DNA from 4 places in the Streptomyces sp. NPDC059008 genome. Region 4 is predicted to be linked to each of the others. Evidence: riboswitches for the same ligand, from Rfam matches in the RefSeq annotation. Region 4 holds a riboswitch; each other region holds the start of a gene.
What was found. Region 4 has a riboswitch for cobalamin ahead of ACFWZH_RS22405 (ribonucleoside-diphosphate reductase subunit alpha). Riboswitches for the same ligand answer to the same signal wherever they lie in the genome.

Region 1: another riboswitch for cobalamin. It lies ahead of ACFWZH_RS35250 (prenyltransferase/squalene oxidase repeat-containing protein); the one in region 4 lies ahead of ACFWZH_RS22405 (ribonucleoside-diphosphate reductase subunit alpha).
Region 2: another riboswitch for cobalamin. It lies ahead of ACFWZH_RS06765 (CoA-acylating methylmalonate-semialdehyde dehydrogenase); the one in region 4 lies ahead of ACFWZH_RS22405 (ribonucleoside-diphosphate reductase subunit alpha).
Region 3: another riboswitch for cobalamin. It lies ahead of ACFWZH_RS38115 (cobalamin biosynthesis protein); the one in region 4 lies ahead of ACFWZH_RS22405 (ribonucleoside-diphosphate reductase subunit alpha).

What each region holds. Positions count from the first base shown of each region.
Region 1 covers NZ_JBHYJC010000056.1:11,342-18,283, reverse strand. The annotation lists gene ACFWZH_RS35265 (ferredoxin) at 46-279, opposite strand; gene ACFWZH_RS35260 (aldehyde dehydrogenase) at 279-1,766, opposite strand; gene ACFWZH_RS35255 (MBL fold metallo-hydrolase) at 2,227-3,285, shown strand; cobalamin riboswitch at 3,423-3,565, shown strand; gene ACFWZH_RS35250 (prenyltransferase/squalene oxidase repeat-containing protein) at 3,737-5,053, shown strand; gene ACFWZH_RS35245 (SCO2322 family protein) at 5,080-5,787, shown strand; partial or broken gene ACFWZH_RS35240 (CbiQ family ECF transporter T component) at 5,784-6,905, shown strand.
Region 2 covers NZ_JBHYJC010000003.1:317,423-324,364, forward strand. The annotation lists gene ACFWZH_RS06755 (carbohydrate ABC transporter permease) at 1-29, shown strand, start outside; gene ACFWZH_RS06760 (alpha-amylase family glycosyl hydrolase) at 123-1,763, shown strand; cobalamin riboswitch at 1,907-2,088, shown strand; gene ACFWZH_RS06765 (CoA-acylating methylmalonate-semialdehyde dehydrogenase) at 2,331-3,854, shown strand; gene ACFWZH_RS06770 (acyl-CoA dehydrogenase family protein) at 3,861-5,006, shown strand; gene ACFWZH_RS06775 (enoyl-CoA hydratase/isomerase family protein) at 5,006-6,079, shown strand; gene mmsB (3-hydroxyisobutyrate dehydrogenase) at 6,076-6,942, shown strand, end outside.
Region 3 covers NZ_JBHYJC010000077.1:9,588-16,529, forward strand. The annotation lists gene cobO (cob(I)yrinic acid a,c-diamide adenosyltransferase) at 1-422, opposite strand, end outside; gene ACFWZH_RS38105 (putative cobaltochelatase) at 422-2,551, opposite strand; gene ACFWZH_RS38110 (cobyric acid synthase) at 2,601-4,163, opposite strand; gene ACFWZH_RS38115 (cobalamin biosynthesis protein) at 4,160-5,146, opposite strand; cobalamin riboswitch at 5,276-5,426, opposite strand; gene ACFWZH_RS38120 (hypothetical protein) at 5,629-6,066, shown strand; gene ACFWZH_RS38125 (caspase family protein) at 6,072-6,942, shown strand, end outside.
Region 4 covers NZ_JBHYJC010000019.1:4,334-11,275, reverse strand. The annotation lists gene mctP (monocarboxylate uptake permease MctP) at 1-464, shown strand, start outside; gene ACFWZH_RS22415 (Uma2 family endonuclease) at 473-1,096, opposite strand; gene ACFWZH_RS22410 (GNAT family N-acetyltransferase) at 1,204-1,707, shown strand; cobalamin riboswitch at 1,823-1,985, shown strand; gene ACFWZH_RS22405 (ribonucleoside-diphosphate reductase subunit alpha) at 2,147-4,594, shown strand; gene ACFWZH_RS22400 (ribonucleotide-diphosphate reductase subunit beta) at 4,594-5,646, shown strand; gene ACFWZH_RS22395 (transglycosylase domain-containing protein) at 5,756-6,942, shown strand, end outside.

The sequences.
Region 1 (6,942 bases), on a different contig from region 4:
GGATCGCCACCCCCGCCCCCTAAGGCCCCCAATCCCCCGCCCCGCTCACTCCTCCGGCGGGAAGACCGCCTCGCCGCTGCCGGCGACGGTGATGATGATCGCCTCCACGGGACACCCCTCGGCCGCCGCCAGAACGCTCTCGGTGGCGTCCGCCTCCGGCGCCACGGGGTGCGATTGACGGGCCGTGTCCAGCCGGAAGCCGTCCGGTGCCGCGCCGACGCACATCCCCGACCCGATGCAGACGCTCCGGTCCACCTCCACCCGCCAGCGGTCCGCCATCAGGCACCCGCCGGCAGGTGGATCATCTTGTGCTCCAGGTACTCGCCGAAGCCCTCGGGGCCGAACTCCCGGCCGATACCGGAGTTCTTGTAGCCGCCGAACGGGCCGAGCATGTCGATGCTGAAGGTGTTCACCGAGTACGTACCGGTGCGCACCTGCCGCGCGATGTCGATGCCGTGGTCGACGTCGGAGGTCCACACCGAGCCGGACAGCCCGTAGTCGGAGTCGTTGGCGATCCGCACCGCCGCCGACTCGTCGTCGTACGGCAGCAGGCAGATGACCGGGCCGAAGATCTCCTCGCGGGCGATCCGCATCGAGTTGGCGACCTCGCCGAAGAGGGTCGGCTCGACGTACCAGCCCGTGTCCTGCCCCTTCGGCCGGCCGCCGCCGGTCAGGACCTTGGCGCCTTCCTGCTGGCCGAGCGCGATGTAGTCCAGCGAGCGCTGCTGCTGGCGGCGGGCGACCAGCGGGCCCACCTCCGTGGCCGGATCCAGCGGGTCGCCGACGGTGAGCGCGGAGGCGGCCGCGGTGAACCGTTCGGCGATCTCGTCGTAGTGGCTGCGCGGTGCGAGGATCCGGGTCTGGGCCACACAGGCCTGACCGTTGATCATCCAGGCGAACGGCACGATGCCGGCCACCGCCGCGTCCAGATCCGCGTCCGGCAGGATCACCGCGGCGGACTTGCCGCCCAGCTCCAGTGTGACGCGGCTGAGGTTGCGGGCCGCGACCTCCATGACCCGCCGGCCCGCCGCGACCGATCCGGTGAACGACACCTTGTCCACTCCTGGATGCCCGACCAGGTACTCGCTCACCTCGCGGTCCGCCGGCAGGATCGACAGCACGCCCTCCGGCAGCCCGGCCTCGGACGCGATCTCGGCGAGGAGGTACGCGTCCAGCGGGGTCTCCGGTGACACCTTCAGCACGGCCGAGCAGCCGGCCAGCAGGGCGGGGGCGAGCTTGGCCGCGGCGGTGAACTGTGGCACGTTCCACGGCACCACGGCCGCGACCACCCCGACCGGCTCCCGCCGTACGAGGATCGGCCCCAGCACGCCGGCCCGCCGCTCCTCGAACGGAGCGCTGCCGTCCGCGGGTTGCCCCTCGTCGCCCCCGAAGCCGCGGGCCACCGTGAGCGCCGAGTCCCAGGCCAGCACCGAGGCCAGCGACTGCACCATGACGCCGGAGGTGAACGGGGTGCCGTTCTCGGAGCTGATGACCCTGGCGATCTCCTCGCTGCGCGCGGCGAAGGCGTCCTTGATACGGGTCACCACCGCGATCCGTTCCGCCAGCGGGGCGTTCGCCCACACCCCGGACTCGAAGGACGCGCGGGCCGCGGCCACCGCACGGTCGACATCGGCCCGCGAGGCGTGCGGGACGCGGCCGATGACCTGTTCGGTGTGCGGTGAGACGACCTCGATCGTGTCCCGGCCGGCCGGATCGACCAGTTGTCCGCCTATGTAGAGCTTTCCGTGCTCGACGAGGTCGCTCATCGCTGCCGCCTCCTGCGGGTTGGCCGCCTGTCCGATGTGGGGTGCGCACCTACGCGGACCGTCTGGCGCCGACCGTGTGAGGTGCGTGTGCCACAGCGCTGTATTGCCGGGCATCGTGGTGCTGGATCGCTGGGTTGCTGGATCGCTGGTTGCCTGATTGCCGGGTTGCTGAATCGCTGGATTGATGGATTACCGGATTGCCGGATTGCTGCGAACCGACATCTGGCACTGCGTCAGTCGATCGCCTCGGGACTGCTCGGTTTCACCACGCCAGAAACTGATACCAGTTCTAGTTGGAGGAGTCCACGGCGCCGACCAAATCGCCACCGCCACCCCAACCACCATGCACTGGAGGCGAGTTCAGGCCGCCTTGAAACCAGTTCTAGTTATAGTGAGAGGGCAGGTGCGGGGTGACGGGGCGTACGCGACGGGGTGTACGCCACACCGAGAGGGGACCGGGATGACCACGCAGGTGATCGACCACCGAGGCGGGGTGTGGAGCATCGCCGTCCCCATCCCGGACAACCCGCTCGGCCACACCCTCGTCCACCTCCTGGAGACCGACCGCGGGCCGGTGCTCATCGACACCGGCTGGGACGACCCGGACTCCTGGGACGCCCTCGTCGCGGGCGTGGCCGCCTGTGGCTTCGCCCTCACCGATCTCCACGGCGTCCTGATCACCCACCACCACCCCGACCACCACGGCCTCTCCGCCAAGGTGCGGCAGGCGTCCGGCGCCTGGATCGCGATGCACGCCGCGGACACCGCCGTGGTCCGCCGGACCCGCGAGGCCGAGCCGGGCGAGTGGCTCGACTACCTGATCGCCAAGCTCGCGGGCGCGGGCGCGCCGGACGACCATCTGGCACCGCTGCGGGAGGCACGCGGCAACGGGCGCGGCCGGAGACTGCCCGGCCGACAGGCGGCGCTGCCGGACCGCGGGATCGAGCCCGGCGAGCTGCTCGACCTGCCGGGACGCCGAGTGCGGGCCATCTGGACTCCGGGGCACACGCCGGGGCATGTGTGTCTGCACCTGGAGGAGGGTCATCCGGGCGAGGACCATCCGGGCGAGCGGGCTCGCGGCTTCGGCCGACTCTTCTCCGGCGACCACCTCCTCCCGGGCATCACCCCGCACATCGGCCTGTACGGGGACCCGGACGACAGCACGGTCACCGACCCCCTGGGCGACTACCTCGCCTCCCTCGAACGCGTCGGCCGGCTCGCCCCCGCCGAGGTGCTGCCCGCCCATCAGCACGCCTTCACCGACGCCGAGGGGCGCGTACGCGAGCTCATCGCCCACCACGAAGAGCGGCTCTCCGGGCTGAGAACGCTGCTCCGCGAACCCCTCACCCCCTGGCAGCTCGCCGTGGCCATGGAGTGGAACCGTCCCTGGGAACAGATCCCGTACGGCTCCCGGAACATCGCCGTCTCGGAGGCCGAGGCACATCTGCGGCGCCTGGTGAAGCAGGGGGACGTGGAGCGGGTACCCGGCTCCGATCCGGCGACGTACCGGGCGGTGTGACGCACTTGGGGGGGTGTGACGCACAGGAATGGGAGGGTGTGACGCACAGGGGGGTGTGACGAACCCCGCCGCCTCGGCCTTCCCCGGCTCGTACGTGCGGGGCGGGCCCCGTCCGGGCGCCGGTTAAGGTGTGCGGGACAACTTCATCCGTACCCGATCGGGGGAAGCCGGTGGAAATCCGGCGCTGACCCGCAACCGTGAGGACGGCCGTCGGCCCGCGCACTGCGCGGCGCTCCCGGCCGTACGAGCCGGAGCACCCGTTGGGGCACGACCAAGGCTCCCGCCACCGGAACCGCCGCCCGCCCGGACGGACGGCCCGGTGCGCGGCACCGTCGAGGTATACGGAGCTGAGCCCGGTGCCACCGCGCCCGATCGCAGGATCGGTGCCCGGCGGTCGTCCGAGCGCGGCTGCGTACCACCGCCGCGACCCGACCCGAGAGGCACCGACCCGATGGCCCCCATGGCTTCCATGGCTCCCCAGGCCCCTTCGACGCACCCTGTCGCCTTCCTGGCGCGCCGCGCCGCCATGGCGCTGACGGCCGTGGCGGTGCTGGGCACGGCCACCGCCCCCGCCGCGTCCGCGGAGCCCGCGGCCGCCCCGTCGACGTCGCCCAAGAAGCTGCCCGACGGGCTGTACGGCACCAAGGACCCGCAGTACGACGGTGTCTGGCGGCAGTCGCTCGCGCTGCTGGCGCAGGACACGGTCGGCGTACGGCCCGCGGCCTCGGCCGTGGACTGGCTGGTCGGGCAGCAGTGCGCCGACGGCTCGTTCACCGCCTTCCGCGCCGAGCCGAAGCAGCCCTGTGACGCGAAGGCGATGCGGGACACCAACCAGACGGCCGCCGCGGTGCAGGCGCTGGCCGCGCTCGGCGGGCACGGCGAGACCGTGAAGAAGGCCGTGAGCTGGCTGAAGTCGGTGCAGAACGACGACGGCGGCTGGAGCTCGATGGCCGGCTCGGCCAGCGACGCCAACTCCACCTCCGTCGTCATCGGCGCGCTCACGGCGGCCGGCGAGAAGCCGGAGTCGGTCACGTCGAAGAAGGGCGGCAGGACTCCCTACGACGCGCTGCTGACCTTCCAGCTGGGCTGCGCGGCGAAGGAGGGCGAGCACGGCGCGTTCACCTTCCAGCTCAAGGGCGCGGCGCCGAACGCGGACGCCACCGCGGCCGCCGCCACCGGAGCCCTGGGCAAGGGCTTCGTCGTCGCACCGGCCAAGAAGGGGGCTGACACCCCCGTCAAGCCTCTGACCTGCAAGGACGGCAAGCCGGAGAAGTCCGCCGATGCGGCGCGGGCCGCGGACGGCGGCGCCGCCTACCTCGTCGACCAGCTCGACCGGAACGGACAGCATCTGCTCTCCGCGATGCCGGGCCAGGAGGAGCAGCCCGATGTCGGCAACACCGCGGATGCCGTGGTGGCGCTGGCGGCCGGCTCGCACGGGGCCGCCGCCCAGAAGCCGCTGAAGTGGCTGGAGAAGAACGCCGCGGGCTGGGCCAAGGAGAACGGTCCGGCCGCCTACGCCCAGCTGGTGCTCGCCGCGCACGCCACCGGCGCCGACCCGCGCTCCTTCGGAGGCAGCGACCTGGTGGCCGCGCTGAACGCGACCGGGCCCAAGCCTGCCGGTACCGCCTCGCCGGCCGCCGAGGGCACCGAGGACCACAAGGACGGCGACGGCGGCGTCAACGTCTGGTGGGTCGTCGGGGTCGCGCTCGCCTTCGGCGCCGGCATCGGCTTCCTGCTGAGCGGCCGTAAGAAGAAGAACGCGCTCTGATGCGGCCGAGGCAGCTGCTGCAGCCGATGCGGCGCACCCGGATCGCCGGCGTGCTGCTGCTGGCCGGCGCGGTCACCGGGCTGGCCACCGGGCCGGCCCACGCGCAGGAGTACCGCTACTGGTCCTTCTGGGACGGCGGCAGCGGCGGCTCCTGGGCCTACGCCACTCAGGGGCCGGCAACGGTGCGCCCGGCCGACGGCGCGGTCGAGGGCTTCCGCTTCACCGTCAGCGCCGACTCCGCCGCGGCCGGCAAGCCGCGCGCGGCCGCCGACTTCGACGCGATCTGCCGCGAGACGCCCGCCAAGGACGGCCGCAAGCGGATCGGCGTCGTCATCGACTTCGGCACCGCGGCGGACGCTCCCGACGGCGAGCGGCCGCCGAAGGCCCGGACGGAGTGCGCCCAGGTGGCCGAGGACGCCTCGGCGGGCGAGGCACTGGCCGCGGTCGCCGGGTCGCTGCGCTATGACCCCAATGCACTGCTGTGCGCCATCGCCGGCTACCCGGAGTCGGGGTGCGCGGACCAGGTGAGCGGGTCGGACGGGGCGAAGGAGTCCGCCGACCCGGAGAAGTCCGCCGACCGGCGAGGTGCGGCCGGCGCGAAGGGCACGGACGGGGCGAAGGGGGCCGGCTCCGAGGGTGACGGCGGGCCGTCCGCCGGGCTGCTCGGCGGTGTCGCGGCCGTCGTCGTACTGGGTGCGGCGGCCGTGTGGCAGGCGCGCCGTCGGCGCGGATGAGCGCCCCGCAGGCGACCCGTACCACCGCGTTGCACGCCGGCGCCTGGTGGCTGTGGGCCCTCGGCCTGGCCACCGCGGCCTCCCGCACCACCAACCCGCTGCTGCTGGGGCTGCTGGTGGGCGTGGCCGGCTATGTCGTCGCGGCGCGGCGCACGGACGCGCCCTGGGCCCGCTCGTACGGCGCGTTCGTCAAGCTCGGCCTCGTCGTGATCGCCATTCGGCTGGCCTTCGCCTTCGTCCTCGGCTCCCCCATCCCCGGTACGCACACCCTCGTCACGCTGCCCGAAGTGCCGCTGCCCGACTGGGCGAAGGGCGTCCGGATCGGCGGCCGGGTCACGGCGGAGGGCATGGTCTTCGCGCTCTACGACGGACTGAAGCTGGCCACCCTCCTCATCTGCGTGGGCGCCGCCAACGCGCTGGCCAGCCCCTCGCGGTTGCTGAAGTCCCTGCCCGGCGCGCTGTACGAGGCGGGGGTGGCAGTCGTCGTCGCCATGACCTTCGCACCCAACCTGGTCGCCGACGTCCAGCGGCTGCGCGCCGCCCGACGGCTGCGCGGCCGCCCCGACCGCGGCTTCAAGGCACTGCTCCAGGTCGGCGTACCGGTGTTGGAGGGCGCGCTGGAGCGCTCCGTGGCCCTGGCCGCGGCCATGGACGCCCGCGGTTACGGCCGCAGCGCCCAAGTGCCCCGCGCCGTACGTCACCTCACCTCCGTCCTCACCCTCGGCGGCCTGCTCGGCATCTGCGCCGGGACCTACGGCCTGCTCGGCGGCACCGGCGCCGGCTACGGTCTGCCGCTGCTCCTCGCCGGGCTGGCGGCCGCCCTCGCCGGCCTGTGGCTCGGCGGCCGCCGCTCCCTGCGCACCCGTTACCGCCCCGAACGCTGGGGCCCGCGGGCCTGGCTCGTCGCGGGCTCCGGCATCGCCGTGGCCGCCCTGATGATCTGGGCGAACGCCTACGCACCGGCTGCCCTCCACCCGCCCGCCGTCCCCCTCACTACCCCTGTGCTTCCGCTCTGGCCCGCGGCGTCCGTGCTGCTGGGACTGCTCCCCGCGGTGGTGGCACCCCTCCCGAGGCCCACGGACCGAGTGCGGCGCGGAACCCGGCCGCAGGGCCCGAGGGAGCGCGGCAGCCGATCCGGGCACGGGGACCGCTCGA
Region 2 (6,942 bases), on a different contig from region 4:
CCGGCCTCACCGCAGGTGCGGCGAAGTAGGGCCGGTCCGATGGGCCAGGGTCGGACAGGCCCCGGCCCTCCCGCCCTCCGTACCGCTTTCCGCACACTCTTCCCCAAGGAGTACGCCCGACCATGCCCAGCACCGCACCCTGGTGGCGCAGCGCCGTCATCTACCAGGTCTACATCCGCAGCTTCGCCGACGGGAACGGCGACGGGATCGGTGACATCGCAGGCATCCGCTCACGTCTTCCCTACCTCAAGTCCCTTGGCGTCGACGCCATTTGGATCAACCCGTGGTACAAGTCGCCGATGGCCGACCACGGATACGACGTGGCGGACTTCCGGGAGATCGACCCGCTGTTCGGCAGCGTCGCGGAGGCCGAGGCGCTCATCGAGGAGGCGCACCGCTGCGGCATCCGCGTCATCCCCGACATCGTGCCCAACCACACCTCCGACCAGCACGTATGGTTCCAGGCCGCGCTGGCCGCCGGGCCCGGCAGCCCGGAGCGCGAGCGCTATGTCTTCCGGGACGGACGCGGCCCGGACGGTGCCGAGCCGCCCAACGACTGGAAGTCCTGCTTCGGCGGTCCGGCCTGGACACGGCTGCCCGACGGACAGTGGTACCTGCATCTGTTCGCCCCCGAGCAGCCGGACCTCAACTGGAAGAACCCGGAGGTACGCGCCGAGTTCGAGGACATCCTGCGGTTCTGGTTCCGCCGCGGCGTCGACGGTTTCCGTATCGATGTGGCGCACGGCCTGATCAAGCACCCCGAACTGCCCGACCTGCCGGTCCCTGCGGACCCGGGCTCCCCGGAGGACCAGGCTCCGGTCGACCACCCGCACTGGGACCGCGACGAGGTGCATGAGATCTACCGCTCGTGGCGCCGGGTGGCCGACGAGTTCCCCGGCGACCGCAAGTTCGTCGCCGAGGCATGGGCGCCCAACCCCGAGCGGCTCGCCCGCTACGTCCGGCGCGACGGCCTGCACACCGCCTTCAACTTCGACTTCCTGATGACCAGTTGGGACCCCGGGGCGCTGCGCGAGGTCATCGACAGCTCGCTCGCCAGCCTCGGCGCCGTCGGCGCCCCCGCCACCTGGGTGCTCTCCAACCACGACGTCGTACGCCACCCCAGCCGCTTCGGGCGCGCGGTGGTCAGGAAGTGGACCGCCAATGTGCCCTACCGGCCGGAGGGCCCCCTCGACCTCGGACTCGGCATCCGCCGCGCCCGCGCCGCCGCCCTGCTGATGCTCGCCCTGCCGGGTGGCGCATACGTCTACCAGGGCGAGGAGTTGGGCCTGCCGGAGGTCGAGGACCTGCCCCAGGACGTGCTCCAGGACCCCATCTGGGAGCGCTCCGGAAACACCGACCCCGGCCGCGACGGCTGCCGCGTCCCGATCCCGTGGTCCGGGCAGCAGGCACCGTTCGGCTTCAGCCCCGACGACGCCACCGGCGCGCCCTGGCTGCCCCAGCCGGCCAACTGGCACGCCCTCAGCGTCGAGGCGCAGACCGGCGACGAGACATCCATGCTGGAGCTCTACCGCCGCGCCCTCCACCTGCGCCGGGACCACGCCGCACTCGGCGACTCCGGCCTGACCTGGCTGGACACCCCACCCGGAGTCCTCGCCTTCACCCGCGAGCCGGGCTTCGCCTGTGTCGTCAACCTCTCCTCCGAGCCGTACCGCCTCCCGGAGCACGACGCGGTGGTGCTGGCGAGCGGGCACCTCGAGGACGGCCGACTGGGGGCGGACGAGGCGGTCTGGTTGGCGCTGTGACGGTGTGACGGCGCAACGGCGCCGACTGTGCGGACGGGCGACCGACCGGCCGACTCCAGGCCGGACGGTCGCCCTTCGCGCATGCGCTCGGGCAGCAGGCCCCACTCCCGGGCTGAAGGGACTGGATTTACTAGGGCGTCCAACTATATATTCGGGGCCAAGGCCCGCGGTGCAGGGAAGCCGGTGTGATTCCGGCACGGTCCCGCCACTGTGACCGGGGAGTACGTCGTCGAGCAGAACGCCACTGACGAGCACGAGGTCGGGAAGGCGGGCGGCGTGCGCTGATCCGGGAGTCAGGATACCGGCCGCGGGATGTTCCGTGTTTTCCACGAGGATGGAGCAGACACGCATGGCACCGGTATGCGTCCAGGACCCCGGCGGACCCGTCGGACGGGCATCGGACTCCCCAGGATTCCTCCGTCACGACCCTCCCGTCGTCTGAGGCCTCCGCCATACGCGATCTCGCGCAGCCCCCCCACGGACGCCACCTCGCCCGTGCCCCGGCGGGCGCGCCATCCCGGATCCCCTCCGGAACCGTCCGGATCCCCCTGACGAGAGCAGGTATTCATGGTCCGTGAACACGACCGCGCCTCCGTGCGCGAGTTGACCCACTTCGTCGGCGGCAAGCGCACCCCGGGGACATCGGGGCGCTACGACGACGTGTACGACCCCAACACCGGTCGGGTACAGGCCCGTGTCCCCCTCGCGAGCCGCGCCGAGACCGAGGCCGCCATCGCCGACGCCGCCCGGGCGCAGCGGGAGTGGGGCGGATGGAACCCGCAGCGCCGAGCCCGTGTGCTCCTGCGATTCCTCCAGCTCGTCGAGCAGGAAAGGGACGCGCTGGCCCGCCTGCTCTCCTCCGAGCACGGCAAGACGATCGCCGATGCGCACGGCGACCTCCAACGCGGCCTGGAGGTCGTCGAGTTCGCCGCGGGCATTCCGCACCTGCTCAAAGGCGAGTTCACCGACAACGCCGGCACCGGCATCGACGTCCACTCCCTGCGCGCCCCCATCGGCGTGACCGCCGGCATCACCCCGTTCAACTTCCCCGCGATGATCCCTCTTTGGAAGGCGGCGCCCGCCCTGGCCTGCGGTAACGCCTTCCTTCTCAAGCCCTCCGAACGCGACCCGTCCGTGCCGCTCCGGCTGGCCGAACTGTTCCTGGAGGCGGGCCTGCCGCCCGGTGTCCTCAACGTCGTGAACGGGGGCCGGGAAGCCGTCGACACCCTCCTGGAGGATCCCCGCGTCGGCGCCCTCGGCTTCGTCGGCTCAACGCCCGTCGCCGCGCACGTCTACGCCGCCGCGGCGGCACACGGCAAGCGCGCCCAGTGCTTCGGCGGCGCCAAGAACCACCTGATCGTGATGCCGGACGCCGACCTCGACCAGGCCGTAGACGCCCTGATCGGCGCCGGTTACGGCTCGGCGGGCGAGCGCTGCATGGCGATCTCGGTCGCCGTCCCGGTCGGCGAGGACACCGCCGACGCCCTGGTGGCACGCCTGACGGAGCGCATCGGGCGGCTGCGCATCGGCCGCAGCGACGACCCGGAGGCGGACCTCGGCCCGCTGGTCGGCCGGGACGCCGTCGACCGGGTGCGCGGATACGTCGACCTCGGCGTTCAGGAGGGGGCCGAACTCGTCGTCGACGGAAGGGACTTCGTCCTGCCGGGACACGAGAGCGGCTTCTTCGCCGGTGCCTCCCTGTTCGACCGGGTCACCCCGGACATGCGCATCTACCAGGAGGAGATCTTCGGGCCGGTGCTGTCCGTCGTCCGCGCCGGCGACTACGAGGAGGCCCTGCGCCTGCCCAGCGAGCACGTGTACGGCAACGGAGTCGCGATCTTCACCAGGGACGGCGACACCGCCCGGGACTTCACCCGCCGGGTGGACACCGGAATGGTCGGGGTGAACGTGCCCATCCCGGTGCCGGTCGCCTACCACACCTTCGGCGGCTGGAAGCGCTCCGGCTTCGGCGATCTGAACCAGCACGGCCCGGACGCGATCCGCTTCTACACCCGTACGAAGACCGTCACCTCGCGCTGGCCCGGAGGCCGGCGCGAGGGCGCGAGCTTCACGATTCCCACGATGGGGTGACCGACGATGACCAGCACCCTGCTCACCGAGGACCAACAGGCCCTCGTCGAGACCACCCTGGACTTCGCCCAGGACCACCTCGCCCCGCACGCCCTCGACTGGGACCGTGAGAAGCACTTTCCCGTGGACGTCCTGCGCAAGGCCGCCGGCCTGGGACTGGGCGGCGTCTACGTCCGTGAGGAGTCGGGCGGCTCCGGCCTCGCCCGCACCGACGGCGTCCTCGTCTTCGAGACCCTGGCCTCCGGCTGTCCGTCCATCGCCGGATACCTCTCCATCCACAACATGGTCGCCTGGATGATCGACCACTACGGCGACGACGCCCAGCGCGACCGCTGGCTGCCCCGGCTGTGCGCCATGGACGACCTCGCCAGCTACTGCCTCACCGAACCGGGCGCGGGCTCGGACGCCGCGGCCCTGCGCACCCGGGCCGTCCGCGAGGGCGACACCTACGTCCTGACCGGGGTCAAGCAGTTCATCTCCGGCGCGGGCGCCTCCCAGCTGTACGTCGTGATGGCCCGGACCGGTGACGACGGTCCCGACGGAGTCTCCGCGTTCGTCGTCGACAAGGACGACCCCGGCCTGTCCTTCGGCCCCGACGAGCGGAAGATGGGGTGGAACGCACAGCCCACCCGGCAGGTCGTCCTGGACGGTGTCCGACTGCCCGCCGACCGGCTCCTCGGCCGCGAGGGGCACGGCTTCCGCATCGCGATGAACGGTCTGAACGGCGGCCGGCTCGGCATCGCCGCCTGCTCCCTCGGCGGCGCCCGCAGCGCCCTCAACAGCAGCCTGACCCATCTCGCCGACCGGGAGGCGTTCGGGCGGCGGCTGCTCGACGCGCAGGCGCTGCGGTTCCGCCTCGCGGACATGGCGACCGAACTCGCCGCCGCCCGCGCGCTGGTCCAGCAGGCCGCCCAGGCCCTCGACCGCGGCGACCCGCAGGCACCCCAGCTGTGCGCCATGGCCAAACGGTTCGCCACCGACACCGGCTACTCCGTCGCCGACCGCGCCCTCCAACTGCACGGCGGCTACGGCTACCTGAGCGACTACGGCATCGAGAAGATCGTCCGCGACCTGCGGGTCCACCAGATCCTGGAAGGAACCAACGAGATCATGCGCGTCATCGTGGCCCGTGGCCTGACGGAGGCGTTCTGATGACCGCCGCCGAGGAACCCGTACTGCTGCACACCGCCGGACGAGCCGCCTACCTCACCCTCAACCGCCCCCGGGCCCTGAACGCCCTCACGCACCCGATGGTGCGCCGGATCGACGAGGCGTTGACCGCCTGGGAGCACGATCCGGCCGTCGAGACCGTGGTCGTCACCGGCGCGGGGGAGCGGGGCCTGTGCGCGGGCGGCGACATCCGCGCCATCCACGACGACGCCCGCGACGGCGACGGCGCCGCCTCGGCGGCCTTCTGGCGCGACGAGTACCACCTCAACGCGCGCATCGCCCGCTACCCCAAGCCGTATGTCGCCGTCATGGACGGCATCGTGATGGGCGGCGGGGTCGGCGTCTCCGCGCACGGAAGCGTCCGGGTCGTCACCGAGCGGTCCCGCATCGCCATGCCCGAGACCGGCATCGGCTTCGTCCCGGACGTCGGCGGCACCTACCTGCTGACCCTCGCGCCCGGCGAACTCGGCACGCACCTGGCGCTCACGGGCGGTCAGATCGGCGCGGCCGACGCCCTGCTGTGCGGGCTCGCCGACCACTACGTACCGTCCGGCGCACTGCGGCAGTTCGTCGACGACCTCGCCGGCACACCCGTACGAGAAGCGCTCACCCGCCATGTGCAACCGCCGCCGGAAGGAGAGCTGGCCGGTCGGCGGCACTGGATCGACGCCTGCTACGCCGCCGACAGCGTCGAGGAGATCGTCGACCGGCTCCTCGCCCATGGTGACCCGGCCGCGAAGGAGGCCGCGAAGACACTGCTCGCGAAGTCGCCCACCGCCCTCAAGGTCACCCTGGCCGCCCTGCGCCGCGCCCGGCGGCTCGGCCCGCTGGAACGGGTCCTGGACCAGGAGTACCGGGTCTCCTGTGCCGCCCTCGCCGCCCCCGATCTGGTGGAGGGGATCCGCGCCCAGGTCGTCGACAAGGACCGCGAACCGCGCTGGTCCCCGGTCACACTCACCGAGGTCTCCGACGCCGACGTCGAGCGCTTCTTCGCCCCCCTCGGCCCCCGCGAACTGGGGCTCGGCGCCGGCGCCGCACAGGAGGTGGCCTGGTGACCAGGAGCATCGCGTTCATCGGTCTCGGGCACATGGGCGGCCCCATGGCCGCCAACCTGGTGACGGCGGGCCACCGCGTGCGCGCCTACGACCTCGTGGCCGCGGTCCTGGAGACCGCCGCCGGGGCGGGCGTCGAGCCCGCCGGATCCGCGGCCGAGGCCGTCGCGGACGCCGACGTGGTGATCACCATGCTGCCCGCGGGCCGCCATGTCCTGGACCTCTACGACGGCGTCCTGGGCGCCGCCCGCCCCGGCACCCTCTTCGTCGACTGCTCGACCATCGACGTCGCGGACGCCCGCACCGCCCACGAGCGGGCCACCGCCGCCGGAATGCGGTCCCTGGACGCCCCGGTCTCCGGAGGGGTCGTCGGTGCCGAGGCGGCCACGCTCACGTTCATGGCGGGCGGGGGCGAGGCGGAGTTCGCCGAGGCGGAACCCCTGCTGGCGGCGATGGGAAAGAGGGCCGTCCACTGCGGCGGCGCGGGCGCGGGCCAGGCCGCCAAGATCTGCAACAACATGATCCTCGGCGTCTCGATGATCGCGGTCAGTGAGGCCTTCGTCCTCGGCGAGAGCCTCGGACTGTCCCACCAGGCCCTGTACGACGTGGCTTCCACGGCGTCCGGACAGTGCTGGGCGCTGACCGTGAACTGCCCCGTACCGGGACCAGTGCCGGGCAGTCCCGCCAACCGCGACTACCGGCCCGGATTCGCCGCCTCCCTGATGGCCAAGGACCTGGGCCTCGCCGCCGACGCCGCTCGCGCGGGCGGCATCCGGGCGGAACTCGGGCTCCGCGCCGCCGAGTTGTACGCCGCCCACGCCCGAGGGGCGGATGCCGCCGAGGACTTCTCCGGCGTCGTGCGCACG
Region 3 (6,942 bases), on a different contig from region 4:
TCGATCCAGCCCCACTTCAGCGGGTAGGCGAACTCGTCGAGCACCAGCAGCTTGTAGGTCTCCGCGGCGAGGTCCCGCTTGACCTGCTCCCAGCCCTCGCGCGCCGCGTCCTCACTGGAGGCGATGTCGCGCTGCACCCAGGACCAGCCCTCGCCCATCTTGTGCCAGGCGACGGTGCCGCCCTCGCCGGAGTCGCCGAGCACCTTCAGCGCCCGCTCCTCGCCGACCTTCCACTTCGCCGACTTCACGAACTGGAACACCCCGACCGGCCAGCCCTGGTTCCAGGCGCGCAGCGCCAGCCCGAAGGCGGCGGTGGACTTGCCCTTGCCCTGGCCGGTGTGGACGAAGACCAGCGGGCGGTTGCGGCGCTGGCGGGTGGTGAGCCCGTCGTTCGGTACGACGGACGGCTGTCCCTGCGGCATTACGCGGCCTTCCTGTTGGCGTGATCGGTCCTGTTGCCCCGCACGGTCCGTACGAGGGCGGAGACGCTGTCGGCGCGCAGCTCGTCGAGGGTCACGGCCGTGCCCTGCAGTTCCCGGGCCAGTTCGCCCGCGAGCCCCAGCCGCACCGGGCCCGACTCGCAGTCCACGACCACCGAGGCGGTGCCCTCGGCGGCCAGCAGGCGGGCGGCGCGGGCGGCGCGGGCGACCGGCTCGGGGCCGCCGGTCGCCCGTCCGTCGGTGACGACCACCAGCAGCGGGCGGCGCGAGGCGTCTCGCATCCGCTCCACCCGCAGCACCTCGTGGGCCCGCAGCAGCCCCTCCGACAGCGGCGTCCGGCCGCCCGTCGGCAGCTGCTCCAGGCGCGCCGCACCCGCCTCGACCGACGACGTCGGGGGCAGCGCCAGCTCCGCGCCGGCGCCCCGGAAGGTGATCATGCCGATCTTGTCGCGCCGCTGGTAGGCGTCCAGCAGCAGCGAGAGCACCGCGCCCTTGACCGCGCTCATCCGCTTGCGCGCCGCCATCGAACCGGACGCGTCCACGACGAACAGCACGAGATTGCCCTCGCGGCCCTCGCGCACCGCCTCGCGCAGATCGTCCCTGCGCACGACCAGGCCGCTGCCCCGCCGCCCGCGCGCGTGCTGGTGCGGGGCCGCGGCCTGCACGGTCGCGGCCAGGTGCAGTTTGCCCAGGGCGCCCCGGGGGCGGCGGGCACCGGTCGTCCGGCCGTGCGCGGTACGGGCACGGGAGCGGCGGCCGTCGGCGCCCTCGCCCAGGCCCGGTACGTCCAGCCGGCGGGTCCGAAACGGCTCGGCGGCCCCGACGGCCGGCTTCTCCCCGGCCGCGCCCGCCTGAGGCCGGGGCTCGGGCTCGGGCTCGGACTTCTCGGGCGCCTGGGGGGACTCGGGGGCCTGCGGGGCCTGGTGGTCCTGCTGGTGCGGCAGTTCGGCCTCCGGCTGCTGCGGCGACTCCTGCGGCCCGCCCTCCCGCGGCGGCGGCGCACCGCCCGGACCGCCCCCGTCGGGGCCGCCGTCCGGACCGTCCGGCTCCGGGTCGTCCTCGCCGTCCGCGCCCTCGTCCGCCCCGCCGAACTCCTCCAGCGTCCGGTCGAGCTTGTCCTCGTCCAGGCCGGGGGCGTCGAAGGGGTTGCGGCGCCGGCGGTGCGGCAGCGCCAGCAGCGCCGCCTGCCGGACGTCCTCCTCCTGGACGTCCGTGCGTCCCGCCCAGGCGGCCAGGGCCGTGGCGGTGCGCGCCATCACGATGTCCGCGCGCATCCCGTCCACCTCGAAGGCGGCACAGGTCGCCGCGATCTGGCGGAGCGCCGCGTCGCCCAGCACCACATGCGCCAGCAGCTCCCGGGCGGCGGCGATCCGCCCGCGCAGCCCCTCCTCCTCGGCCGCCCAGCGCGCCGCGAAGCCGGCCGGGTCGGCGTCGTAGGCCAGCCGCCGGCGGACCACCTCCACCCGCTGCTCCGGCTCGCGCGAGGCCGCGACCTCGACCGTGAGCCCGAACCGGTCCAGCAACTGCGGCCGCAGCTCGCCCTCTTCGGGGTTCATGGTGCCCACGAGCAGGAAGCGGGCCGCGTGCCGCACGGAGACGCCCTCGCGCTCGACGTAGGAGGCGCCCATGGCGGCGGCGTCCAGCAGCAGGTCCACCAGGTGGTCGTGGAGGAGGTTGACCTCGTCGACGTACAGGATGCCGCGGTGCGCGTCCGCCAGCAGCCCCGGCTCGAAGGCCTTCACGCCCTCCGACAGGGCCCGCTCGATGTCCAGCGCGCCGACCAGCCGGTCCTCGGAGGCGCCGACGGGCAGCTCGACCATGCGCGTCGGGCGCTGCTCGACGGCGCCCGGCTCGTGCGGTCCGTCAGGGCAGCCGGGGTCGGGTGCGGCGGGCGCGCAGGCGAAGCGGCAGCCGCCGACCACGTCGACGGCCGGCATCAGGGCCGACAGCGCACGCACCGCAGTGGACTTGGCGGTGCCCTTCTCGCCGCGCACCAGCACCCCGCCGACCGCGGGGCTCACCGCGTTCAGCAGCAGCGCCAGCCGCAGATCGTCCATCCCGACGACCGCGGTGAAGGGGTACTGCGGGGTCGTGTTGTGCACCGTTGTCATGCCTTGTCATCCTCCACGTCGCCGGCCCGATCCGTCCCATGCGTACCCCTCATGGCGCCCCCGGAGGCACGAACGGCAGCCCCTCCGGCACCCCTTCCTCGATCAGCCGCCACAGCGCGTCCGTGTCCGCGTGCTCCTCGATCAGATCGCCCAGCCGGTCCAGCTGCTCCTCGCGCAGCGCGGCGAAGCTCGTGTCGGGGGCCGGGACGAACGCCCGCCCCGCGTCGGCCGCCACCCGCCGCAGGAACGCCCGGCGGAAGCCGTCGCTCTCCAGCGAGCCGTGCCAGTGCGTGCCCCACACGGAGCCGACCCGGCAGCCGTCCAGGCCGTGCCCTTCGTCATCGGAGAAGAACGCCTCACCGCCGGTCACTTCGGCGACGCCGTGGTGGATCTCGTACCCCTCCACCGGCTCGCCCAGCGCCCGCCCGGCTGGCCGCGCGAGGGTCTTCTCCGCCGCGAAGCGCACCCGTACGGGCAGCAGCCCCAGCCCCTCGACCGTGCCCGCCTTCGACTCGACCTCGTCCTCGATGCGCTCGCCCAGCATCTGGAAGCCGCCGCAGACGCCCAGCACCGGGCGGCCCTCGGCGGCCCGCCGGGCGATCGCGTCCGCGAGGCCGCGCTCGCGCAGCCACGCGAGCGCCCGGACGGTGCCCCGGGTCCCCGGCAGCACCACCAGGTCCGCGTCGGCCAGCTCCTCGGCCCGGTCCACGAACCGCACCACCACGCCGGGTTCGGCGGCCAGCGCGTCCACGTCCGTGAAGTTCGACATCAGCGGTACGGCGGCGACCGCGACCCGCAGCACATCGGCGCCGTGCGGCGGCGCCACGACGCTCTCGCGCACCGCGCCGCGCAGCGAGACCCGCAGGCCGTCCTCCTCGTCGATGCCCAGCCCGTGCGCGAACGGCAGCACGCCCAGCGTCGGCCGCCCGCTCAGCCGCCGCATCATCGCAAGGCCGGGCTCCAGCAGCGTCACATCGCCCCGGAACTTGTTGACGAGGTACCCCGCGACCAGCGCCTGGTCCTCCTTCGACAGCAGCGCCGTGGTGCCGAAGAAGGACGCGAACACCCCGCCGCGGTCGATGTCGCCGACCACGACGACCGGTATCCGGGCGGCCCGGGCGATGCCCATGTTGACGATGTCGGTGCGTCGCAGATTGATCTCGGCGGGGCTGCCGGCGCCCTCGCAGATCACCGCGTCATGGGTGCGCCGCAGCTCGGCCAGGCAGTCGGTCACGGTGCCGAGCAACTGCTCCTGCCGGCCCGCGTGGTAGCCGCGGGCGCTGAGCTCACCGACCGGCTTGCCCAGCAGCACCACCTGACTGCTGCGGTCGCCGCCCGGCTTGAGCAGCACGGGGTTCATCAGCGCGGTCGGCTCCACCCGCGCCGCGGCGGCCTGCATCGCCTGGGCCCGGCCGATCTCCGCGCCCTCGCGCGTGACGAACGAGTTCAGCGACATGTTCTGCGCCTTGAAGGGCGCCACGCGCACGCCCTGGCGCACCAGCCAGCGGCAGATCCCCGCCGTCACCACGCTCTTGCCGGCGTCCGACGTCGTACCGGCCACCAACAGGCCCCCGCCGACGGCCTTGCCGGACGCCCTGCTCCGCCCGTTCAACGGCTCTTCCTCCCGCTCCCGCGGCGCGCCGCCGCACTCCTGTGCCGCACCGCGCCCGCCACCAGCCGCCCCGCCACCGTCGTCGCCAGCGCCAGCGCGCTCACCTTCCGCGACAGCCGTACCGCCCGTTCGATGTCGCCGGCCGCGACCGGCCGCGCCCCGCCGTTGAGCACCGGTCGGTGCTCGACCCGCCCGGCGTACGCCAGCGTGCCGCCCAGCCGTACGCCCAGCGCACCCGCGAACGACGCCTCCACCGGGCCCGCGTTGGGGCTCGGGTGCGCCCCGCCGTCCGCCCGCCAGGCCCGCAGCGCGCCGCGCCGGTCGGGGCCGGCGAGCACCGCCAGCGCGGCGGTCAGCCGGGAGCCGGGCCAGCCGGCGAGGTCGTCGAGCCGGGCCGAGGCCCAGCCGAAGCGCCGGTAACGCGGCGACTTGTGACCCACCATCGCGTCCAGCGTGTTCACCGCCCGGAACGCCACCAGGCCGGGCACCCCGCCGAACGCGCCCCACACCAGGGCGCCCACCACCGCGTCCGAGGTGTTCTCGGCGACCGACTCCACCACCGCGCGGGCCAGCTGCGGCCCGTCCAGCGCCTGCGGATCACGCCCGCACAGATGCGGCAGCCGCTCCCGCGCCACGTCCAGGTCGCCCGCCGTGAGCGCCCCGCCGACGGCCCGTGCCTCCCGGCCCAGCGAGGTGCCGCCCAGCACGGCCCAGACCGTCGCCGCGGTCAGCGCGACCCGGGCGCCGCGGGAGCGTCCCGTGGCGCGCTGCAGCAGGGCGGCCCCGGCGGCCGCACCGCCCGCGCACAGCACGGCGTGTGCCGCTCCGTACCCGCGGTGGTCGCGCCACAGCCGGCGCTCCACGGCGCCCGCCGCCCGGCCGAACGCGGCCACCGGATGGCCGCGCCGCGGATCCGCCGCGATCAGGTCGGCGAGGAAGCCCAGGGCCGCGCCGCACGCGTATCCCGCGTGTTCGCCGCGCATCGGGTCAGACCGCCGTCAGGCCTCGAAGGGGCCCTGCGGGGGCGTGCAGTGGTGCTCTCGAAGGGCGGCCGGGCATGGCGGTATGTCCTCACTCAGGGTCCGCGCCCTGGCTCGACGTGACGGCGACAAGAGTCTCCTGGCTCCCGGATCGGCGTGGCCCCCGGCCTTCCAGTCCTGGTACGCCGTCAGACGTACGCGAGGCGGACCGTGGCCTTCGCTGGAGGAACGCTCCCCGGTGACAGTGGCGGGACCGCGCCGGATTCTCACCGGACTTCCTCATCTGTCGCCGATTGGCTCCGGCAGTCCACCACGCCCCGCGAAGGCCCGTCAACTCAACCTTGACCTGCGACGCAGCCCCGCGGCAGGCGCTGTGGCACGCGCCACAGGGTGGCGGCCGCGTCACAGACGGTTGCCTGTGCCCCTGATCCCACGTCACTATCAGTTGCACGGTGGCGAAGGGGCCGCCGGAAGGGGGCTGGGGGATGCCGGAGAGCGCCGGTCATCACGAGATCCGCATCAGGATCACGGGGACGAACAATCCGCAGCAGGACATCGACGACCTCCAGGTGTGGCTGGAGCGCGAACCCTGGCTGAGCCGCCGGGAACACGCCTGGGAGCAGCGGCCGCGCCCCGCCCACGAAGCGGCCGACACCGACGGTGCCGGCTCGGCCGGTCCCGGCGACATGGCCGTGGGAGTGGATGACCTGATCCTGGTGATCGTCGGCGCGGTCGCCGCCGAGGTCACCAAGGGGCTGGGCATCGCCCTGCGGGAGTGGCTGCGGCGCCGCAAGGAGGAGCGGGCCGAGGGCGAGGCGCCCGCCGTCGACGCCGGCACGGGCGGTGAGCTGCGGCCGGTCGGCGACACCGAACGCCCCGATCCGGGCGGACCGACGCGCGGGGGCGGCACCGGCGAGGGCTGACCCGGATGTCCGAATACGACGCGCGGGGAAAGATCAACCGGGCGCTGCTGGTCTGTGTCCACGACTACACCACGCTGACCGGCCTGCCCGCGGTGGAGGACAACGCCCCCGAGCTGCGGCGGGCACTGACCGCCACCGACCTGTTCACCGCCGACGAGGTCACGGTCTGCCGCCCCACGGAGCCCTGGGAGCTGGGGCAGGCCCTCAAGACCGCCGCCGACGAGGCGCGCGGTCTGCTGCTGGTGCACTTCTCCGGCCACGGCCGGGTCCGCAGCGACGGCGGCGATCTGCAGCTGATGGTCGGCGCCTCGGTGCCCCGGCAGAGCCACACCACCGTCTCCTGGCAGGACACGGTGCTCTCCTGCCTCGACAACGCACGGGCCGAGCGCATCGTGATCGTCCTGGAGTGCTGCTACGCCGGCAACGCCGACGGGGCCTTCCACTCCCTGCGCAAGCCCATGTCGCTGCTGATGGCCGCCCAGCCCAACCGCCGGATCTTCAGCGGCGACGAACCGGCCGGCGGCAGCCTCTTCACCCGCGCCATGGTGGAGATCCTCGAACACGGCCTCCCCGGCCGACGCTTCGTCGCCTTCGAGGACCTCGTACGGGAGCTGCGCACCCGGCTCGCCGACGAGCGGACCCCGATGGGCGACGTCTGGGAGCCGCGCTCCGCGAAGCAGAACACCCTCGACGACGTCGTCCTGTCCTTCGCCACCCCCGAGGTCCGGCTGCCGACGCCGCCGCGGGTCCGCTTACGCCGCTGGTTCAACCAGCACCTCCGGCGCCGGCTGCGGCTCCTGCTCGTGCTGGGCGGCGTCCTCGCGCTCACCGCCGCCACCCTGGTCACCCTGCACGCGCTGCGCCCGCCGCCGGACT
Region 4 (6,942 bases):
CCCTGCTGGTCAAGGTCGGCGCCCTGGTCTTCGTCCTCACCATGGACAAGACCGTCGCGATCAACTTCCAGCTGCTGGGCGGCATCTGGATCCTGCAGACCATGCCGGCCCTGGTCGGCGGCCTGTTCACCCGCTGGTTCCACCGCTGGGCGCTGCTGACCGGCTGGGCGGCCGGCATGCTCTACGGCACGCTCGCGGCGTACGGCGTCGCCAGCCCGACCCAGGCCCACTTCGGCGGCTCCAGCAAGGAGATCCCCGGCATCGGCGAGATCGGCTACATCGGCCTGACCGCCTTCGTCCTGAACGTCGTGGTGACGGTCGTCCTGACGTTCGCCCTGAAGGCCGTGAAGGCCCCTGAGGGCGTCGACGAGACCAGCCCCGGCGACTACACCGCGGACGTCGGCGACAAGGGCGTCTCGGCGGAACTGCCGCCGGCCACGGCGGGGGCACCGGCGGGGCACTGAGCGCCGGATCAGCCTCGGCCGCGGGCCGCCGCATCCCTTCGGGGTGCGGCGGCCCAGTCTTTGAGCGGCTCCGTATCCAGAGTGATATCCACGGGGTCGGGCAGGTGAAGCGTCTCGCCGAACGCGACGGTGCGGATGTCCTCGTAGCGGGAGGCGTCGGGCTCGCCGTGAAGCGTGAGCCGACGTTCTTCCCGCTCGATCAGCAGATACAGCGGGATGCCGGCCTCCGCATAGGCACGGGGCTTCTGTACCCGGGCACGGTGGTCGGCTCCGGGGTCGCATGAGGTGATCTCGACGACCATCAAGACCGGTTCAGGATCCACCCATTGCCCTTGACCCGCGAAAGCCCCGCTGTGCGCGAGCAAACCGTCCGGGCAGGCGCGTCCGTCGCGGCCGGACTGCACCTTCAGGCCCTGGGAAGCCGAGAGCCAGAGTTCGGGCCGATTCCGCAGGAAGAGGCGGGTGAGCCACGCGACGGTCCTCCCGTGGTTCCCGTCCGGCCCGGCCTTGCTGCTGACTCGCCCCTCGATGAGCTCCAGCCGAGGGCGCTCGTCGGAGCGAGCGAGTATCCGAGCAGCCTCTTCGAAGTACTCGGTGAGCGTGCGGTAGGGCCGGTCGGGGGAATCGGTCACGGGACTTTCTCCTCTCACTGCCGAGCTGAGCCGGGGCGTGGCACCGACGATAACCAGGCCCACCGACACCCACCCCGCCGTCGGTCCCACCCCCCACACTTGAGCCCATGGACATCACGATCAGGCCCGTGCGGCAGGCGGAGTTCGGTGCGGTCGGGGAGTTGCTGGTGGCCGTCTATCTGGCCGATGGGCTGCTGGTATCCGGGGAGAGCGACACCTACGCGGCGACGCTGCGGAGGGTGGCGGAGCGGGCGGAGCGGGCCGAGGTGCTGGTGGCCGTGGAGGGGCCCGAGGAGCGGGTGGTGGGGACGGTCACCTTCAGCGCGTACGGGAGCCCGTACGCGGAGCTGGCGCGGCCCGGCGAGGGGGAGTTCCGGATGCTCGCGGTGCGGCCCGAGGGACGCGGACGAGGGGTCGGGGAGGCGTTGGTGGCGGCGTGTCTGGAGCGGGCGCGGGCGCTCGGGCTGAGCGGCATGGTGCTGTCCACGCCGCGTCATGTGCTGCCCGCGCACCGGCTCTACCGGCGGCTGGGATTCGCGCGCGCCGAGGAGCGGGACTGGGATCCGATACCGGGCGTCACGCTCTGGGCGTTCGCGCGGGAGGTGGCCTGAAAGGCGCTCCAGGCCCGGCCCGAGGGCCGTTCCGGGCGCTCCCCCGCCCCCTGGCACTTCGCACACCTGTCGGAGTGGTATGAGGAAGCGACACAAGATGTGGGGGTGCACGCGGGGAGCAGCACAAGATGTATGCTCGTCCTCGCTGTCGCCGCAGGGGAATCCGGTGGGAATCCGGAACTGTCCCGCAACGGTGTAAGAGCGCGCCCAGTGGCCCGATGAGGGCCCTGCCGCGCGCCCGTGAAGTCCGAGGACCTGCCGACGGTACGCCCGCACCGCCATCGGTGCGGACGTCGATACGTCCGGGCCCCGAGGGTTGGGTCGGTGGACGCCGCGCGGTGTGCCCGCGCACCCTTGACCGTCACGGGGTGCCGCATGCGCGCGTGCGGCCGTCGCGTCCCGCCCCTCCCGGCCCCCGCCGAGTGAGGGAGAGCATCACGTGACCATCGCGCCAACGGAACCCGCGTCAGACGCCGAGGTCGTGCAGCCTGCGGTGACCACGCCCGCCACCCCCGCCGGCGGCGGTCCGGGCGAGGACGGGCAGGACGGTCCGGGCGTCGCGCTGCTGCGCACCCTGACGAAGCTGACCGAGGACCTGACCGCGACCGACCCCGGCAAGGTGGCCGCCGCCGCCCTGCGCGGCCGGTACGAGGGCGCGGGCGAGTCCGAACTGCGGTCGCTGGCCATCGAGGCCGCGGCCGGACTGATCGGTGACGAGCCGCAGTACTCCAAGCTCGCCGCGCGGCTGCTCACCCTCTCGATCTCGGAGGAGGCGGCCGCACAGGGGGCGGTCGCCTTCTCCGCCTCCGTCGCAGTCGGCCACCGCGAGGGGCTGATCGCCGACGAGACCGCGGAGTTCGTTCGAACCCACGCCGCCCGGCTGGACGCCCTGGTCGACCAGGCGCTCGCCGACGGGGCCGACGACCGGTTCGGGTACTTCGGGCTGCGCACCCTGCACTCGCGCTACCTGCTGCGCCACCCCACCACCCGTCAGGTCATCGAGACGCCCCAGCACTTCCTGCTCCGGGTGGCCTGCGGCCTCGCCGAGGACGGCAGCGAACGCGCCCTGGACGACGTCGCCGAGCTGTACGGCCTCACCAGCTCGCTGTCGTACCTGCCCTCCTCCCCCACGCTGTTCAACTCCGGCACCCGCCACCCGCAGATGTCGTCCTGCTACCTGCTGGACTCGCCGCTGGACGAGCTGGACTCGATCTACGACCGCTACCACCAGGTGGCGCGGCTGTCCAAGCACGCCGGCGGCATCGGCCTGTCCTACTCCCGCATCCGCGCCCGCGGTTCGCTGATCCGCGGCACCAACGGGCACTCCAACGGCATCGTGCCCTTCCTGCGCACCCTGGACGCCTCGGTCGCGGCCGTGAACCAGGGCGGCCGGCGCAAGGGCGCCGCCTGTGTCTACCTGGAGACCTGGCACGCCGACATCGAGGAGTTCCTGGAGCTGCGCGACAACACCGGTGAGGAGGCCCGCCGCACCCACAACCTGAACATCGCGCACTGGATCCCGGACGAGTTCATGCGCCGGGTGGAGGCGGACGCCGACTGGTCGCTGTTCTCCCCCTCGGACGCCCCGGAGCTGGTGGACCTGTGGGGCGAGGAGTTCGACGCCGCCTACCGCAAGGCCGAGGCCGAGGGCCGGGCGCTCAAGCAGATCCCGGCCCGGGTGCTGTACTCCCGCATGATGCGCACCCTGGCGCAGACCGGCAACGGCTGGATGACGTTCAAGGACGCCGCCAACCGCACCGCCAACCAGACCGCCGAGCCCGGCCAGGTCGTGCACTCCTCCAACCTGTGCACGGAGATCCTGGAGGTGACCGACGACGGGGAGACCGCGGTCTGCAACCTGGGGTCGGTCAACCTCGCCGCTCACCTGGGTGACGACGGTGAGATGGACTGGGAGAAGCTGGACGCCACGGTCCGTACCGCCGTCACCTTCCTCGACCGGGTCGTGGACATCAACTTCTACCCGACCGAGCAGGCCGGGGCCTCCAACTCCCGCTGGCGCCCGGTGGGTCTGGGCCTGATGGGCCTGCAGGACGTCTTCTTCCGGCTGCGGCTGCCCTTCGACTCGGCCGAGGCCCAGGAGCTGTCGACCCGGATCTCCGAGCGGATCATGCTCGCCGCGTACGAGGCGTCCGCCGCCCTCGCCGAGCGGCACGGCCCGCACCCGGCCTGGTCGGCGACCCGCACCGCCCGCGGTGTGCTGCACCCGGACCACTACCCGAACGCCGAGCCCCGCTGGGCGGACCGCTGGGCGGCGCTGCGCACCCGGATCGCCACGACCGGGATGCGCAACTCGCTGCTGCTGGCGATCGCGCCGACCGCGACCATCGCCTCGATCGCGGGCGTGTACGAGTGCATCGAGCCGCAGGTCTCCAACCTCTTCAAGCGCGAGACGCTGTCGGGTGAGTTCCTGCAGGTCAACGCGTATCTGATCGAGGAGCTCAAGGCTCTTGGGCTGTGGGACGCGCGGACCCGTGACGCGCTGCGCGAGGCGAACGGCTCGGTGCAGGACGTCGATTGGATCCCCGAGGAGGTCCGGGCGCTGTACCGCACCGCCTGGGAGATCCCGCAGCGCGCCCTGATCGACATGGCCGCGGCCCGTACGCCCTTCATCGACCAGAGCCAGTCGCTGAACCTCTTCATGGCGTCGCCGACCATCGGCAAGCTCAGCTCGATGTACGCCTACGCCTGGAAGCGCGGCATCAAGACGACGTACTACCTGCGTTCGCGCCCGGCGACCCGGATCGCCCAGTCGGCCCGCGGCACCGCGGCCGCCGGCGGCACCGTCCCCGTACCGCAGCAGGCCACCGACCCCGAGGCGGTCGCCTGCTCCCTGGAAAACCCCGAGTCCTGCGAGGCCTGCCAGTAATGACGACCGAAGTGAACACCGCCGCGGCCACGCACACGGCCACCACCGGCACGAAGAACCTCCTCGACCCGGGCTTCGAGCTGACCCTGCGGCCCATGCGGTACCCGGAGTTCTACGACCGCTACCGCGACGCGATCAAGAACACCTGGACCGTGGAGGAGGTCGACCTCCACTCCGACGTCGCCGACCTCGCCAAGCTCTCGCCGGGCGAGCAGCACATGATCGGCCGGCTGGTCGCGTTCTTCGCGACCGGTGACTCGATCGTCGCCAACAACCTCGTGCTGACGCTCTACAAGCACATCAACTCCCCCGAGGCGCGGCTGTACCTGAGCCGTCAGCTCTTCGAGGAGGCGGTGCACGTCCAGTTCTATCTGACGCTGCTGGACACCTACCTCCCCGACCCGGACGACCGCGCCGCCGCCTTCGCGGCCGTGGAGAACATCCCCTCCATCCGGGAGAAGGCCGAGTTCTGCTTCAAGTGGATGGACTCGGTCGAGAGCATCGACCGGCTGGAGTCCAAGGCCGACCGGCGCCGCTTCCTGCTGAACCTGATCTGCTTCGCGGCCTGCATCGAGGGGCTGTTCTTCTACGGCGCCTTCGCCTACGTCTACTGGTTCCGCTCGCGCGGTCTGCTGCACGGGCTGGCCACCGGCACCAACTGGGTCTTCCGCGACGAGTCCATGCACATGGACTTCGCGTTCTCGGTGGTGGACACGGTCCGCGAGGAGGAGCCCGACCTCTTCGACGACAAGCTGGAACAGCAGGTCACCGAGATGCTCAAGGAGGCCGTCGAGGCCGAGCTGCAGTTCGGCCGCGACCTGTGCGGTGACGGCCTGCCGGGCATGAACACCGAGTCGATGCGCGAGTACCTCCAGTGCGTCGCCGACCAGCGGCTGCAGCGCCTGGGATTTGCTCCCGTGTACGGCTCGGAGAACCCGTTCTCCTTCATGGAGCTGCAGAACGTCCAGGAGCTGACCAACTTCTTCGAGCGCCGGGCCTCCGCCTACCAGGTCGCCGTCGAGGGCTCGGTCTCCTTCGACGACGACTTCTAGGCCCGGGGAACCGGAGGACCTGCGACGCCCCGTCAGCCCTGGTCGTGCGCCAATGTGAGCGTTCTGTTACCTCGGCAACCGGAGCCGTGGCCACCACATCTTTGTGGACATGAAGGCCACGAAGGGGCGTCGTCGGTTCATCGACTATCCGCGCCAGGGACGAGAGGGTCCGCGCCGCTGGCTGCCGTCATGGCGGCTGTGGCTCGGCACCCTCTCGTTCGGCTTCCTCTGCCTGGCGGGGCTGTTCACTGTCGTGTACGCGACGATCGACATTCCGAACGAGAACGAACTCGCCGGGCAGGAAGCCACCGTCTACTACTGGGCGGACGGCAGCCAGATGGTGAGCGTGGGCGCCGTCAACCGGCAGAACGTCACCCTCGACAAGGTCCCCGACTCCGTCGAGAACTCCGTGATCGCCGCGGAGAACGCCACCTTCTACAGCGACCCCGGCGTCTCCCTTCAGGGCATCGCCCGCGCCGTGGTCAACATGGTCTCCGGCGAGGAGACCCAGGGCGGCTCCACGATCACCCAGCAGTACGTGAAGAACACCTATCTCTCGCAGGACCAGACGATCACCCGCAAGGCGAGGGAGTTCATCCTCTCGCTGAAGGTGAGCAACCAGAAGTCCAAGCCGGAGATCCTGCGCGGCTACCTCAACACCAGCTGGTTCGGCCGCGGTTCCTACGGGATCCAGGCGGCCGCCCACGCGTACTACGGCATCGACGCCAAGAAGCTCAACCCCAGCCAGGGCGCGCTGCTGGCCGCCCTGCTGAAGGGGTCGGAGCAGTACGACCCGGGGCTGAGCAAGGCCAACCACCAGCGGGCCGTGGAACGCTGGAAGTGGATACTCGACCGGCAGGTCGCCACCGGCAAGATGAGCAGGCAGGAGCGGGCGAAGTACCGCACGTTCCCCGAGCCGCGCGCACTGTCGAAGCCCACCAGCCAGGCCGGCCAGATCGGCTACCTCATCGACATCGCCAACAAGTTCGTCAAGGCCGGCACCGGCCTGACCGACAAGGACCTGGCGCGCGGCGGCTACCGCATACACACCACCTTCGACAAACAGCTCACCCGCCGCCTGGAGAAGGCCGTGAGCGACGTCCGCCGCGAGAACCTCGACCCGAAGGACCGCAAGGCCGACACCTATGTCGAGTTCGGCGCGGCCTCCGTACGCCCCAAGGACGGGGCGATCCTCGCCCTGTACGGCGGCACGGACGCCACCCGGCACTTCAGCAACAACGCGGACACCTCGGCCGTCCCGGCCGGCTCCGCCTTCAAGCCGTTCGTGCTGGCGAC